Regions from separate parts of the Tardiphaga sp. OK246 genome, predicted to be linked through region 3. Evidence: riboswitches for the same ligand, from Rfam matches in the RefSeq annotation. Region 3 holds a riboswitch; each other region holds the start of a gene.
The links. A riboswitch is a leader RNA that binds a small molecule or an ion and turns the genes downstream of it on or off. The one in region 3 is predicted to bind cobalamin.

Region 1 (4,464 bases), on a different contig from region 3:
TGAAGCGCGATGGCGTCCCAGACATCGTCGATGTCGCGCTCATCGATCCTGTGGCTGCGCAGAAAGTCCGCCGCAGCATTCGCGCCATCGACTTCGAAACGTTCATCCTTGCTCGCATAGGGCGCCTGTAAGCCCATGTCGTGAAACATCGCGCCGACATAAAGTAACTCGGAATCGACTTTGAGACCCTTGCGCTGTCCGGCGAGCGCGCCGAACAGGAAAACCCGATTGGAATGATGATACAGAAGATCGCTTTCGGTGTCGCGCACCAGCTGATCGACCTGGCGAGCGAGGGCGCTGTCAGGGACTTTGATGCCGGCAATGGTCTTGCTCATGAGATGCTCCTTGCGGGGGTGTTGTGATGCATCCGTTGTCGCCGGCGGGCGGTGTCCTCGCAATCGCGCCGCGCCCTGCAAAGCTGCCATTCGCCCGTGATTTCCCGCCGCAAGACGACTATCTATTCAGAATGACTTGGGCCTGTCCTCGCCGTCGGAATGAAGCATCACCATGAAGACCGTTGCTCTTGCGATCTTTCCGGGCGTCCAGTCGCTGGACGTAGCCGGTCCGCTTGATGTGTTCATGGAGGCCAATGGCTTCGTTGCACCGGGCGACGGCTACGACATTACACTTGTCGCTGCAGACTGCGCGCCGCTGCGTGCATCGAACGGTTTGCGGATATCCGCCGATCTGGCGTTCAGTGATGCGAACAAGCCCTGGGATCTGGTGCTGGTGGCCGGCGGGCCAGGGCTGCCGACGGCGGAGGCGGATCCGCAGCTCACAGAGTGGCTTGCCAATGCGGCGCTCCAGGCGGGGCGTTATGGTTCGGTGTGCACCGGGGCATTCGCGCTCGGCCATGCAGGCTTGCTCGACGACAAGACGGTGACGACGCACTGGCAGAATGCGCCGCTATTGGCGTTGCGTTTCCCCAAAGCGCATGTGGAGTTCGATCGCATCTATAGCCGCGATGGCGCGCTGGTGACGTCGGCCGGCGTCACCGCAGGGATCGATCTCGGTCTCGCACTGGTCCAGGAAGATCATGGCGCGGATGTTGCGCTGGCCGTAGCCAAGCGTCTGGTTGTGGTGGCGCAGCGCCAGGGTGGCCAGTCGCAATTCAGTCCCTATCTGGTACCGCCGGCCGAGCCGGATTCACCGATTGCGCGAGTCCATGCTCATGTGATGGCCCATCTGCGTGACGCGCACAGCGTGGATGAACTGGCCGATGTGGCGGGCATGAGCGCCCGCACCTTTGCGCGGACATTCAAGCAGGAAACAAAGATGACGCCGGCAGATTTTGTCGAGGGCGCCCGGATCGACACGGCGCGTAACCGTCTCGAAGGCAGCGATCTGCCGCTCAAGGTGGTGGCTTATGAATCCGGTTTCACCACCGCCGAACATATGCGTCAGGTCTTCGTGCGACGGCTGGGTCTGACGCCCAGCCAGTATCGGGCCAGCTTTCGCGCGGTCTGATTCTGCTCAGGCGAGTTGCAGTGAAGAAACCGGATCGCTCGCAGGAAAGCTGTCCATCAGCGCTTCGTTCAGCATCTCGTCGAGTCGGCGCCGGGCGATCTGCTCCGTCGTCTCGAACGCCGTGAGCGCGCCTGCGTGCTCCACGAAAGCGTTGAACTCGGTTCTCTCAGTGCTCGTTGCCAGGTTCCGCATGGCATCCTCCATCGATTGATGTGGCTCTTCTGCGCCTCACGGTCCTTTCGGACAACGAATCGCATCGTGCAGAAACCGCCAACGATCCCGCGGTTTCCGCCACGCAAGCGGTTGTCCACTGAACCAACAGCCCTACCGAATTTGTTGCGTTCGGCTCAATGCCCGCTTGACACTTCGCCGCGGGTCACACCAAATGTAGACGTCACGGTCCGCCCTGTCGCAAGACTTGGTGGCTAAGAGGGAAGCCGGTAAAGACGCTGTTTTGCGTCATATTCCGGCGCTGCCCCCGCAACTGTAAGCAGTGAGTCTGTTTCGATTGAAGTCACTGATGCGCAAGCATCGGGAAGGCTGAAACAGACATTGACCTGCGAGCCAGGAGACCTGCCGCGACACCAGAACGTCCATGGGCGGGGTGTCCCAGCGGTCGCTTGCAGGCAATGCCGGCGGATCTCCGCCGTGTATTTTGCAGCGTCCTTTCGGCCCCAGCCCCCATTGCTTGATGCATCACACGGGGTCTTGCCGATGCCTACTTCATCTTCTGTTTTGTCCAACGGACGCGATGCGGCTCATGCGCCGCTGATTCAACTGTCGCCGGAAACGCTCGCTGCGCCTGCGCGCGAACCCTCGATGCAGATCATCCGGCGCAACGGCACGGTGTCGTCCTTCGACGGCAGCAAGATTTCCGTCGCGATGACCAAAGCCTTTCTGGCCGTCGAGGGCCACACGGCAGCGGCGTCGCGCCGCGTCCATGAGGCGGTGGAACAACTGACCGGCGAAGTCGTGGCTGCATTGACGCGCCGCGTCGGTGAAGGCCGGACCTTCCATATCGAGGACGTCCAGGATCAGGTCGAACTGGCGCTGATGCGCAGCGAGCACCACAAGGTGGCCCGCGCCTATGTGCTGTACCGCGAGGAGCGCGCTCGCACCCGCGCCGAGGAACTGGCCGCCAAGCCCGCGCTGGTTTCCACCGCACCGGTGCTGCACGTCACGCTCGCCAACGGCACGCGCGCCCCGCTCGATTCGGCGCGTCTCGCGCTGATCGTCAACGAGGCCTGCGCCGGCCTTGATGGCGTCGATGCCGCCCCGGTGCTCGAGGAAACCCGCCGCAATCTCTATGACGGCATCACGCTGGATGAACTGGCACTGGCTGGCATCATGGCCGCGCGCACGCTGGTGGAGCAGGAGCCGAACTACACCTTTGTCAGCGCCCGCCTGCTGCTCGATAAACTGCGCACGGAAGTCCTGTCCTTCGTTCATGGCAGCCCGACCCACGCGTCGCAGGCTGACATGACCACGCGCTACGCCGAATATTTCGGCGCCTATATCAAGACCGGCATTGCGGCCGAGCTGCTCGATCCCGAACTCGCGCGCTTCGATCTCAAGCGAATCGCTGCCGCGCTGAGGCCGGAAGGCGATCTCCAGTTCCAGTTCCTGGGCCTGCAAACGCTCTATGACCGCTACTTCCTGCATGTGCAGGGCAATCGCATCGAACTGCCGCAGGCCTTCTTCATGCGCGTTGCCATGGGCCTCGCGCTGCGCGAGATCGACCGCGAAGCCCGCGCGATCGAATTCTACAACCTGCTGTCGTCGTTCGACTTCATGGCCTCGACGCCGACACTGTTCAATTCCGGCACGCTGCGGCCGCAGCTGTCGTCCTGCTTCCTCACGACGGTGGCCGACGATCTCGACGGCATCTTTAAGTCGGTGAAGGACAACGCACTGCTGGCGAAATATTCCGGCGGTCTCGGCAATGACTGGACGCGCGTGCGCGGTCTCGGCGCGCATATCAAGGGTACCAATGGCGAGAGCCAGGGCGTGGTGCCATTCCTGAAGGTCGCCAACGATACGGCCATCGCCGTCAATCAGGGCGGCAAGCGCAAGGGCGCGGTCTGCGCCTATCTCGAGACCTGGCACATCGACATCGAAGAATTCCTCGATCTCCGCAAGAACACCGGCGACGACCGCCGCCGCACGCACGATATGAACACCGCCAACTGGGTGCCAGACCTGTTCATGCAGCGCGTCGAGGCCGATGGCGAATGGACGCTGTTCTCGCCCGACGAAACGCCGGAGCTGCACGACCTCTATGGCAAGCCCTTTGCCGAGCGCTATGCGGCCTATGAGGAGAAGGCTGCGCGCGGCGAGATCCGCGTGTTCAAGAAGGTGCGCGCAACTGACTTGTGGCGCCGCATGCTGACCATGGTGTTCGAGACCGGCCATCCCTGGATCACCTTCAAGGATCCCTGCAATCTGCGCTCGCCGCAGCAGCATGCTGGCGTGATCCATTCATCGAATCTCTGCACGGAGATCACGCTGAATACGTCCGATGATGAGGTCGCGGTCTGCAATCTCGGCTCGGTCAACCTGCTCAATCATATCGGCAAGGATGGTCTCGACCACGCGCAGCTCAAGCGTACCGTGACCACGGCGATGCGGATGCTCGACAATGTCATCGACATCAATTTCTACACCATCCCGGAAGCGCGCCGCTCGAACCTCAAGCATCGTCCGGTGGGTCTGGGTCTGATGGGCTTCCAGGATGCACTGCAGGCGCAGGGTATCGCGATGGCGTCGGATGCGGCCGTGGCGTTTGCCGACACCAGCATGGAAGCGATTGCCTTCCATTCGATCTCGGCATCGGTGGATCTTGCCGCCGAGCGCGGCCGCTATCCGTCCTTCGACGGATCGCTGTGGAGCCGCGGCATCCTGCCGATCGACTCCATCGAGATACTTGCGGAGGCCCGCGGTGGTGTGCAGATGGATCGCTCGACCACGCTCGACTGGAACGGCCTGCGTGACCGCGTG
Region 2 (4,464 bases), on a different contig from region 3:
GCGTCGTCGCCGAGTGTGATCAGATACAATGGTCGCAGTGGATCGTAGCGTGCGGTGACACTCCATTGATCGTGATCGACGGTCTCTTCGAGCTGAGGCAACTTGCTGGCGGGATGATGCCGCGCGACTGCAAGTGCCTGCTGTTCGTTGATCTCGGTGATGGCGCGGCCATCGACGGCGGAGATGGTTTGCCGTTTGCCGTCCCAGCCAGTCAACCGATACACCGGCTCGTCGGCAACCATGTTCAATCGCAATTCGCGCGGATAGCGCGTGGCACCGGCAGCCTTCATCGCCTCGTCGGGAGAGAGCGCCACTTTCTCCCAGACGATGTCGGGCAATGCTGCCAGCCGCTCCTTGTCGGAGAGGCCGGGAAACGCGACATACATCATCACCACGCCGGAGATGAACCACATCGCGAAGAAGAGACATGTGACGATGCCGACCCAGCGGTGGCCGATATACAGCCACCGCCGGAGAGTGCGTGTCAGCTTGCGTGACAAGCTCAGAACTTCACGTTGACGGCGAGTTGAGCGGTGCGTGGCATGCCGAGCATCCACTGATTGTCGCTGTAGCTCGACGTCGCGTAGATCTTGTCGAACAGGTTGTAAACGCGCAGCGACACCGTGGTGTTGACGTCCGGCTTCCATTGCAGGCCGGCATTCACAACTGTGTAGCTCGGCATTTCCAGCGTATTCGCGTTGTCTGCATAGGTCTTGCCGACAATCTGCACGCCGGCATTGGCCGACCAGTTTGGCGCAAAGCCCCATGTTGCCCAGATATTGGAGACGTTCTGCGGGACATTGATCGGGACGTTGCCGGCAAAATTCACGCCGCTGGCCTGCAGGAAGTCGTCATACTTTGCGCGCAGGAGCGCGGTGTTGGCATCGATGCGCCAGCCGTATTCGAGCACGAGACCGATCGAGGCCTCGACACCGCGCGACGACTGCTGGCCGACCTGCTGAACCGCTCCGCCGCTACCGGGAACGACGGCCAGCAGATTGTTCTTCACGATCTCATAGGCAGCGAGCGTCCACTCGCCGCGGCCGCCCCAGAACGACTGCTTGACGCCGATCTCGGCCTGTTTGCCGGTCGCGAGGTCAAACTTCGCATTGGCGTTACTCGCCGAGATCAAGCCGCCGATGGTATCGACCGCCGTCGAATACTGGCCATAGAAAGCAAGGTTCTGAATCGGCGTATAGACGACGCCGGCGCGCCACGAGGTCGCCGAATAGTCCCGGGTGTAGCTGTTGGCGGGGGTGCGATAGTCGGTTCGTTCGACGGTCGGTTGGTCCTGGCGGACGCCGGCGATCAGCGACAATTGTTCGGTGACGGCCAGTCGGTTCTCGGCGAAGAATGCGTACTGATTGGCGACGCTCTTGAAGCCGGGAATCGTCGGGTCCGGGCTGCTGAACAGGCCGGGATCGAAATTATACGGATTGACCGATGAGGACCCGCTAAACGGCGAATTGTTGGTATGCTTGAAGTCGATGCGGTTAACGTCGAAGCCCGCCACGAAGGTGTTGACCATGCCGAACAGATGGCCCTCGAAGGTGGCGTCCATGCGGTCGCCGATCTGCTGCTGCTGGTGGAAGATCTCGAGATAATCGCCGCGATCGATCAGGCCGGTGCCGGAATTGAAGCCGTAGATCTCGACCTCCTTCCAGTGGCGCTTCGCATACATGTAATAGAGCGTGTTGCGCAGGGTGATGCCGTCGGCCACCTGCCACTCGGTCTTCACCTGGCTCCAACTGTCCTGATAGCGGATGTTGCTGTCGCTGACATTGTAGTTCTTGAAGCGGATCGCCTCATTGAGCTGGCCGTTAATCAGCGGCGTGCCGAAATATTTTGATGGATGGCGGTCGCCATAGTCGGTGGAGAGCGTCCAGGTGATGTCCTCGGTCTGCTTGATCTGCACGGCGGCGTGCAGCGCGATGTTCGAGGTGTTGTCGCGATCGACCCAACCATCGGACGCGTTGCCGGTGACGGCGATACGATAGGCGACGTCCTTGCTGACCGGGCCGCCGCTATCGAGAGCGATGCGGCGCGTCATGTTGCTGTCCAGAGAGATTTCGGCCTGGTTGCGTGGCACCCAGAGCGGCAGTTTCGAAATCACGTTGATAGCGCCGCCGATGGCGCCTTCGCCATACATGACGGAGGCGGGGCCGCGCAGCACTTCGATCTTCTCGGCGGTCCAGGTGTCGAAGGGGAAGTTCACCGTGCCGGAGCCGACATAGAGGCGTGTGCCGTCATAGAGCGACGTGACAGAGCCGCTGCCGGCGAAGCCGCGGGTGCTGAAAGCGATGCCGCCATTGCCGGGTTCACCGATGGCCGTAAAGCCGGTGGCATTCTGCGTGACGGCATCGACCACGTTCTGCTGGCCGCGCTCGGCCATGGTTTCCGCCGAGATCACCTCGACGCTGGCCGGCGTCTGCAGGCGCGTCAGGCCGAGGCGGCTGCCGGTCGACGTTGTGCCGGTGAGGTTGAGCGTCGGCGCTGCGAAGACGGGGCCTGTCGGCGTGGCAACCGGCGCGCCGGTATTGGCGGCGACATTGCGCTGCTGCCGCAAGCGCGCGGCGCGCGTGGCCTTGCCTGATGTGGCGCGGCGCGCGCGCGTTGGCGTCACCGTCGGCTGCACCACCACGGGGTCGAGTACGTGGTGCGATTGCGCAGGTCGCAGCGAGCCCTCGGCGGGCACAAGGAAGCAGGACAGTGCGACAGAGGAAAGAAGAGCTTTGCATTGCTTCAATGCGACGGGAGAAACGGAGGTCATCTACAGGACTCGCGGTTACGTGGCACGTCACCGCAAACCAAGTCTCGCCGCCGCTTTTCAAAGAGGCAGTGTGACTTCCACCAGGACACCCCGCCCAATGTGCTCGCGTGTGACCACGACTGGCGGCAGGTCTCCTGGCTCGCGGGTCACTGCCTGTCGCCGCCTTCCCAGGTGAACACCCAGTGGCTCTTGGCGCAGGCTCGCCGCTTACAGTTGCGGGGGCAGCCGCGGAATCGGGGGATCCCCCTCACCGCATTCCCTTTTGATCCCCGAAGGGAACCGTCACGTTCACGTTAAGGTGAAATTTCCAAATGTGTCAATCAAGTTGCTAGTCACTCGCAACGTGCGCTGACAGGTGTTGATATTGCGCATCACCTGTCATCGCAGCGTCAAGCGATCTGCCTAGAGCCACTGGTGCCAGAGCCAGGATCAGGAGTTCGCCATGGCGCTACATATTTCCCGTCGTCGCTTCCTCGCGCACTCAGCCGCAGCAGGCGCAAGCTTCCTGGCGATGCCTTACCTCAGCCGTGCGGCGGATCGTCCGCTCGTGTCGCATGGCGTGCAGTCCGGCGATGTCGGGACGAGCAGCGGCATGATCTGGTCGCGCGCGGATCGGCCGGCGCAGATGATGGTGGAGGTCGCCACTACCGAATCCTTCAGCAATGCGCGCATGTTGCCGGTTATCACGGCGCTGCCCGAGAGCGATTTCACGGCGAAGTTGCTGCTCGATAATCTGCCAGCCGGGCAGGACATCTTCTACCGCGTCAAATTCCGTGATTTGTCGCATACCGCAATCGTCGGCGAGCCGGTGATCGGCCGCTTCCGCACCGCGCCAGCGGATCGCCGCGATGTGTCCTTTGTCTGGGGCGGCGATGTCGCAGGGCAGGGCTGGGGCATCAACGCCGATGACGGCGGAATGGTCACCTTCGCCACCATGCGCAAGCACAATCCGGATTTCCTGATCCATTCCGGCGATACCATCTACGCCGACGGCCCGATCCTGCCTGAAACGAAACTGCCGGACGGCACGATCTGGAAAAACACCATCACGGTGCCGGAAAAGGCGAAGGTCGCCGAGACGCTCGATGAATTCCGCGCCGCGCACAAATACAATCTACTCGACGACAATGTCCGCGCATTCAATGCGCAGGTGCCGATCTTCGGCCAGTGGGACGATCACGAGGTCACCAACAACTGGTCGCTCTCGAAACAGTTACCGGCATCCTACAAGGAGCGCGACATCACGCTGCTGGCTGCGCGCGGCGCCCGTGCCTATCACGAGATGTATCCGATCTCGGTCAATCCGGCCGAACCGGGCCGCGTCTATCGCACGCTCAATTACGGCCCGCATCTCGACGTCTTCATGCTGGACGAGCGCAGCTATCGCGGGCCCAACGGCCCGAACCTGCAGGACACCTATGGTCCCCATGCGTATTTCATCGGTCCGGAGCAGATGGCCTGGCTGAAGCGCGCATTGATGGCCTCGAAGGCGACCTGGAAGGTCATCGCCTCGGATATGCCGATCGGCCTCGTCGTCTATGACAACGCCGCCGACAAAACCGGGTCTGAGGCCATCGCACAGGGCGACGGACCAGTGCGGGGCCGCGAGCTGGAAATCGCCGATATCCTGCGCTTCATCAAATCGGCCGGTATCCGCAACACGGTCTGGCTGACCGCCGACGTGCATTACACGG
Region 3 (4,464 bases):
GTGCTGGAGGTCGGCACGGGATCGGGCTACCAGGCCGCGATCCTGTCAAAGCTTGTCCGCGACGTGCTCAGCATTGAGCGTTATCGCACGCTGGCCGATGCCGCCCGGACCCGGCTGGAGGCACTCGGTCTCCACAATATCGAGGTCATGCTCGGCGATGGCCTCAATCCGGCTGCCAATTTGGGATCGTTTGACCGGATCGTCGTGACCGCCGCAGTGGAGGAGGTGCCGGTGGCGCTGACCGATCGGCTTGAGGAGGGGGGTATTCTGCTTGCGCCGGTTGGTCCTCATAATGGTGTCCAGACCCTGGTCCGGATCCGCAAAACCGGGGATGGATTGGAGCGAAAGGAGCTCGTGGATGTACGTTTCGTGCCTGCACTTCCGGGCATCGCGCGCGAACTCTGAAAAAAGTTCGTGAACGGCTGTCACGTGTTGGTCGCAAGGTTAAAGGCTTGGTAACGGAGACGGTGTTTACTCAATTCAGTTGTTTGTTGCGTATGAGTGAGTAACCAATGTCCAGCGTTGTCGAGTTGCTTTACTCGCGCCGCGCTCCGCAGGTCGCGGTGCTGGCGCTGATGTCTATCGGTTTTGCCGGCTGCAGCGCCGACATGCAGACACGGCTATCTCAGAATCCAAATTTTGACTCAGGTCAGTCCCGTGGCTTTGGCTGGCAAGGCGAAACCACCGGCTCGGTACCGCAGCGCGCACCGCGCGCGCCGGTCGAGCGCCAGGAACTGCCACAATATCAGCGCCCGGCCTATAATCCGCAGCCGCAGTATCAATCCCAGGCTTTGCCGCCGCCGATCTCGGCGCCGCAGTCCTATCCGACAGCTCGTCCGGTTGCGTCGGCTGCTCCCGTCAGCGGGGGCGGCAACGGTATGTATACGCCGCCGCCCGCACGCGCGCCGATCGAAACCACCGGCTCCACGGCGCCGCGCTCGGTTGCAGCGACCAACGGCCTTGCCCGTGATGGCGGCACCTCGATCATCGTCGGCACCAGCGATACGCTCGATGGTCTGGCGAAGCGCTACAACGTCTCGTCGGCTGCGATCCTGCAGGCCAATGGCTACAAGGGGCCGCGCGCGCTGTCGCCCGGCCAGTCGCTGATCATTCCGCGCCAGGGCGCCGCGGCAACTCCGGCCGTTGCCGCTGCTCCGAGCAAACCTGCCGTCGGCGCGTCGACCACGCATTTCGTCAATCGCGGCGATACACTGATGAGCATCTCGCGCCGGAACAACGTGCCGGTGGCCGAACTCGCGCGCGCCAATGGTCTGGCGCCGACTGCCCAGTTGAAGCTCGGCTCCAAGATCACGGTACCCGGCGCGCGTACGGCCAATGCAGCTCCTGCAGCCGCGCCGCTCGCTGCGCCCGTCGCAGCCGTGACGGCTGCTCCGGCTGGCGCGGTCACGTCCGCTGCCGTGGCCCGTGTTGCTTCTGCCGAACCCGCACAGAAGGCCCGTCTGGCAAGTGCCACGACGACGCCTGAGGAAATCGCGCCGGAATCGCCGACTAAAGCCGCTGACGCAACCGGCGCTTTGCCGACGTTCCGTTGGCCGGTGCGCGGCCGCGTGGTCACAGGCTACGGCGCCAAGACCAATGGCAAGTCCAACGACGGCATCAACGTCGCCGTGCCGGAAGGCACGCCGATCAAGGCTGCCGAAGATGGCGTCGTTGCCTATTCTGGCAACGAGCTGAAGGGCTACGGCAATCTGGTCCTCGTTCGTCACTCCAACGGCTACGTCACCGCATATGCCCATGCGAGTGAGCTGATGGTGAAGCGTGGCGAGACCATCAAGCGCGGTCAGGTGATCGGCAAGTCCGGCCAGTCCGGTGAGGTTACTTCGCCGCAGCTTCACTTCGAAATCCGCAAGGGCTCGTCGCCGGTCGATCCGCTGCAGTTCCTCAACGGGGCGTAAGCGCAATCCACGAAGTGTAGTTCGCATTTAAGCAAGCCCGGCCTCGTGCCGGGCTTGCTGCGTTTGATCTCGGGGCTGCGGCCCACTCCAGCTCCGAAATCTTCAACGCGCTGCTGCGAGTGGGCAGCTTGCGCACGCAAGCTCGGTTGACTGCCGCGCGATGTTGCCCATATGTGAACATGTCGTGGTTCTTCGGGAAGGTTTGCCCGAAGCTAAGAGGGAAGCCGGTGAGGCGTTAAGCCAAGGCCGGAGCTGCCCCCGCAACTGTAAGCGGTGAGCCGCTGTCCATTAAAGTCACTGAGACCTGCAAAGGTTTTGGGAAGGCCGGACAGCAGCATTGACCCGCGAGCCAGGAGACCTGCCTCGACAACATAAACGTCCTCGGGCGGGGTGTCCCGGTGGTGCGGTTGCGATTCCGCGACTGCCGTCGTGGAATCCAGACGTGTCACTTTGGCCTTTTGCCCCCAATCATTGGGGTTAAGCCATGTCTACTGTGTCAAAGTCTACTTCTTCAAAATCAGCTACTTCACTTCCTGTTGCTGCATTGGGCACGCCACGGATCGGTCCGCGGCGTGAGCTCAAGATGGCGCTGGAAAGCTATTGGTCCGGTGCAATCGACGAGAATGCGCTGATCGATGTCGGCGTCGGGCTGCGTGCCGCAAATTGGGCGCGTCAGAAGTCGCTCGGGATCACGGTCATGCCGTCGAACGACTTCTCATTCTACGATCAGGTACTCGATACCAGCGTCATGGTAGGCGCCATTCCCAAAGTCTATGGCTGGAAGGGAGGAGACGTTTCCTTCGCGACCTATTTTGCCATGGCACGTGGATCACAAGGCGCCGCGCATGACGAGGCCTGTACACACGGCTCTCATGCGCGTGACACGTCGCAAGGCGCACCAGCACAGGAGATGACCAAGTGGTTTGATACCAACTACCACTTCATGGTGCCTGAACTGGCGCAGGATCAGACCTTCAGTCTCGCATCGCGCAAGCCGATCAAGGAGTACGAGGAGGCGAGATCGCTGGGTTATCAGACACGACCCGTGCTAGTCGGGCCTGTGACCTATCTGAAACTGGCCAAGAGCGCGGATGCGTCATTCGATCCGGTGACACTGCTCGACAGATTGCTGCCTGTTTACGTCGAGGTGCTCGGGGAACTAGCCGATAGCGGCGCCGAGTGGGTGCAACTGGATGAGCCATGTCTGGTGCTCGATCTCGACGCGCCGGCCCGGCAGGCGCTGCAAAAGACATATGCGGCTTTTGCCGAAGCGGTTCCGCAACTCAGGATCATGCTGAACACGTATTTTGGTGAGCTGGGCGACAACCTCGATTTGGCCCTGTCGCTTCCCGTCGCCGGGCTTCATCTCGATCTGGTCCGCGCGCAGGACCAGTTCGATGAAGTCGCTGCGAAGGCGCGGAAGGACATGATCCTCTCGCTGGGCGTGATCGATGGCCGCAATATCTGGCGATCCGATCTGTCCAGTCTGCTCGATAGTCTGGAACCCATGGTCGATCTCTTGGGGAGGGATCGCGTTGAGCTCGCGCCGTCGTGTTCGCTGCTACATGTGCCGATCGATCTCAGCCTTGAGACTGATCTCGATCCGGACGTCAAAAGCTGGCTGGCTTTTTCGATCCAGAAGATGGAAGAGCTGGCCGCACTTGGAGCAGCGCTGGCTGGCAGCCGCGCTGATGTCGCTGCAACGCTTGCCGCGTCGGATGCCGCGGCGGCTGCGCGACTGGCGTCGTCGAAGATCCACGATCTTGCGGTCGCCAAACGCGTCGCCTCTGTTGACGCGACCATGCGTCGTCGGGGCAGTGACTTTGCCACGCGCGCTGCCGAACAGCACCGACGCTTCAAACTGCCGGCATTTCCGACAACGACCATCGGCTCGTTTCCGCAGACCGCGGAAGTGAGAAACGCTCGCGGGGCCCATGTCAGGGGCACGCTCAGCGATGCTGCCTACAAGACGTTCCTGCAGAACCAGACGGCGAGGGCGGTGCGCTGGCAGGAGAATATCGGCCTCGACGTGCTGGTGCATGGCGAGTTCGAGCGCAACGACATGGTGCAGTATTTTGGTGAGCAACTTTCCGGCTTCGCCTTCACCAAGCATGGCTGGGTGCAATCCTATGGCTCCCGCTGCGTGCGGCCACCTGTGCTGTTCGGCGACGTGTCCCGGCCGCATCCGATGACCGTCGAATGGTGGCAGTACTCACAGTCGCTCACCGAACGTCCGATGAAGGCCATGCTGACAGGGCCTGTCACGATCCTGAACTGGTCGTTCGTGCGTGACGACATTCCCCGCGAAGTCGCGTGTCGCCAGATCGCGCTCGCGATACGCGATGAGGTGGCCGATCTGGAAAAGGCTGGCGCCGGTATGATCCAGATCGACGAAGCGGCACTCCGCGAAGGGCTTCCGCTGCGCAAATCGGAATGGAAGTCCTATCTCGATTGGGCCGTGGAGAGCTTCCGCATCTGTTCGTCAGGCGTGCGGGATGACACGCAGATCCATACGCATATGTGCTACTCGGAGTTCAACGACATCATC

Region 1: it holds a riboswitch for cobalamin, as region 3 does, so the genes downstream of both, CHC01_RS01880 (ribonucleoside-diphosphate reductase subunit alpha) here and metE (5-methyltetrahydropteroyltriglutamate--homocysteine S-methyltransferase) in region 3, are expected to answer to the same signal.
Region 2: it holds a riboswitch for cobalamin, as region 3 does, so the genes downstream of both, CHC01_RS22495 (TonB-dependent receptor) here and metE (5-methyltetrahydropteroyltriglutamate--homocysteine S-methyltransferase) in region 3, are expected to answer to the same signal.

What each region holds. Positions count from the first base shown of each region.
Region 1 covers NZ_FZOX01000001.1:386,619-391,082, reverse strand. The annotation lists gene CHC01_RS01895 (HD domain-containing protein) at 1-335, opposite strand, end outside; gene CHC01_RS01890 (GlxA family transcriptional regulator) at 508-1,467, shown strand; gene CHC01_RS01885 (hypothetical protein) at 1,474-1,659, opposite strand; cobalamin riboswitch at 1,848-2,062, shown strand; gene CHC01_RS01880 (ribonucleoside-diphosphate reductase subunit alpha) at 2,182-4,464, shown strand, end outside.
Region 2 covers NZ_FZOX01000005.1:216,851-221,314, forward strand. The annotation lists gene CHC01_RS22490 (PepSY-associated transmembrane domain-containing protein) at 1-500, opposite strand, end outside; gene CHC01_RS22495 (TonB-dependent receptor) at 503-2,770, opposite strand; cobalamin riboswitch at 2,878-3,069, opposite strand; gene CHC01_RS22500 (alkaline phosphatase D family protein) at 3,213-4,464, shown strand, end outside.
Region 3 covers NZ_FZOX01000002.1:975,563-980,026, reverse strand. The annotation lists gene CHC01_RS12020 (protein-L-isoaspartate(D-aspartate) O-methyltransferase) at 1-405, shown strand, start outside; gene CHC01_RS12015 (M23 family metallopeptidase) at 513-1,916, shown strand; cobalamin riboswitch at 2,085-2,296, shown strand; gene metE (5-methyltetrahydropteroyltriglutamate--homocysteine S-methyltransferase) at 2,401-4,464, shown strand, end outside.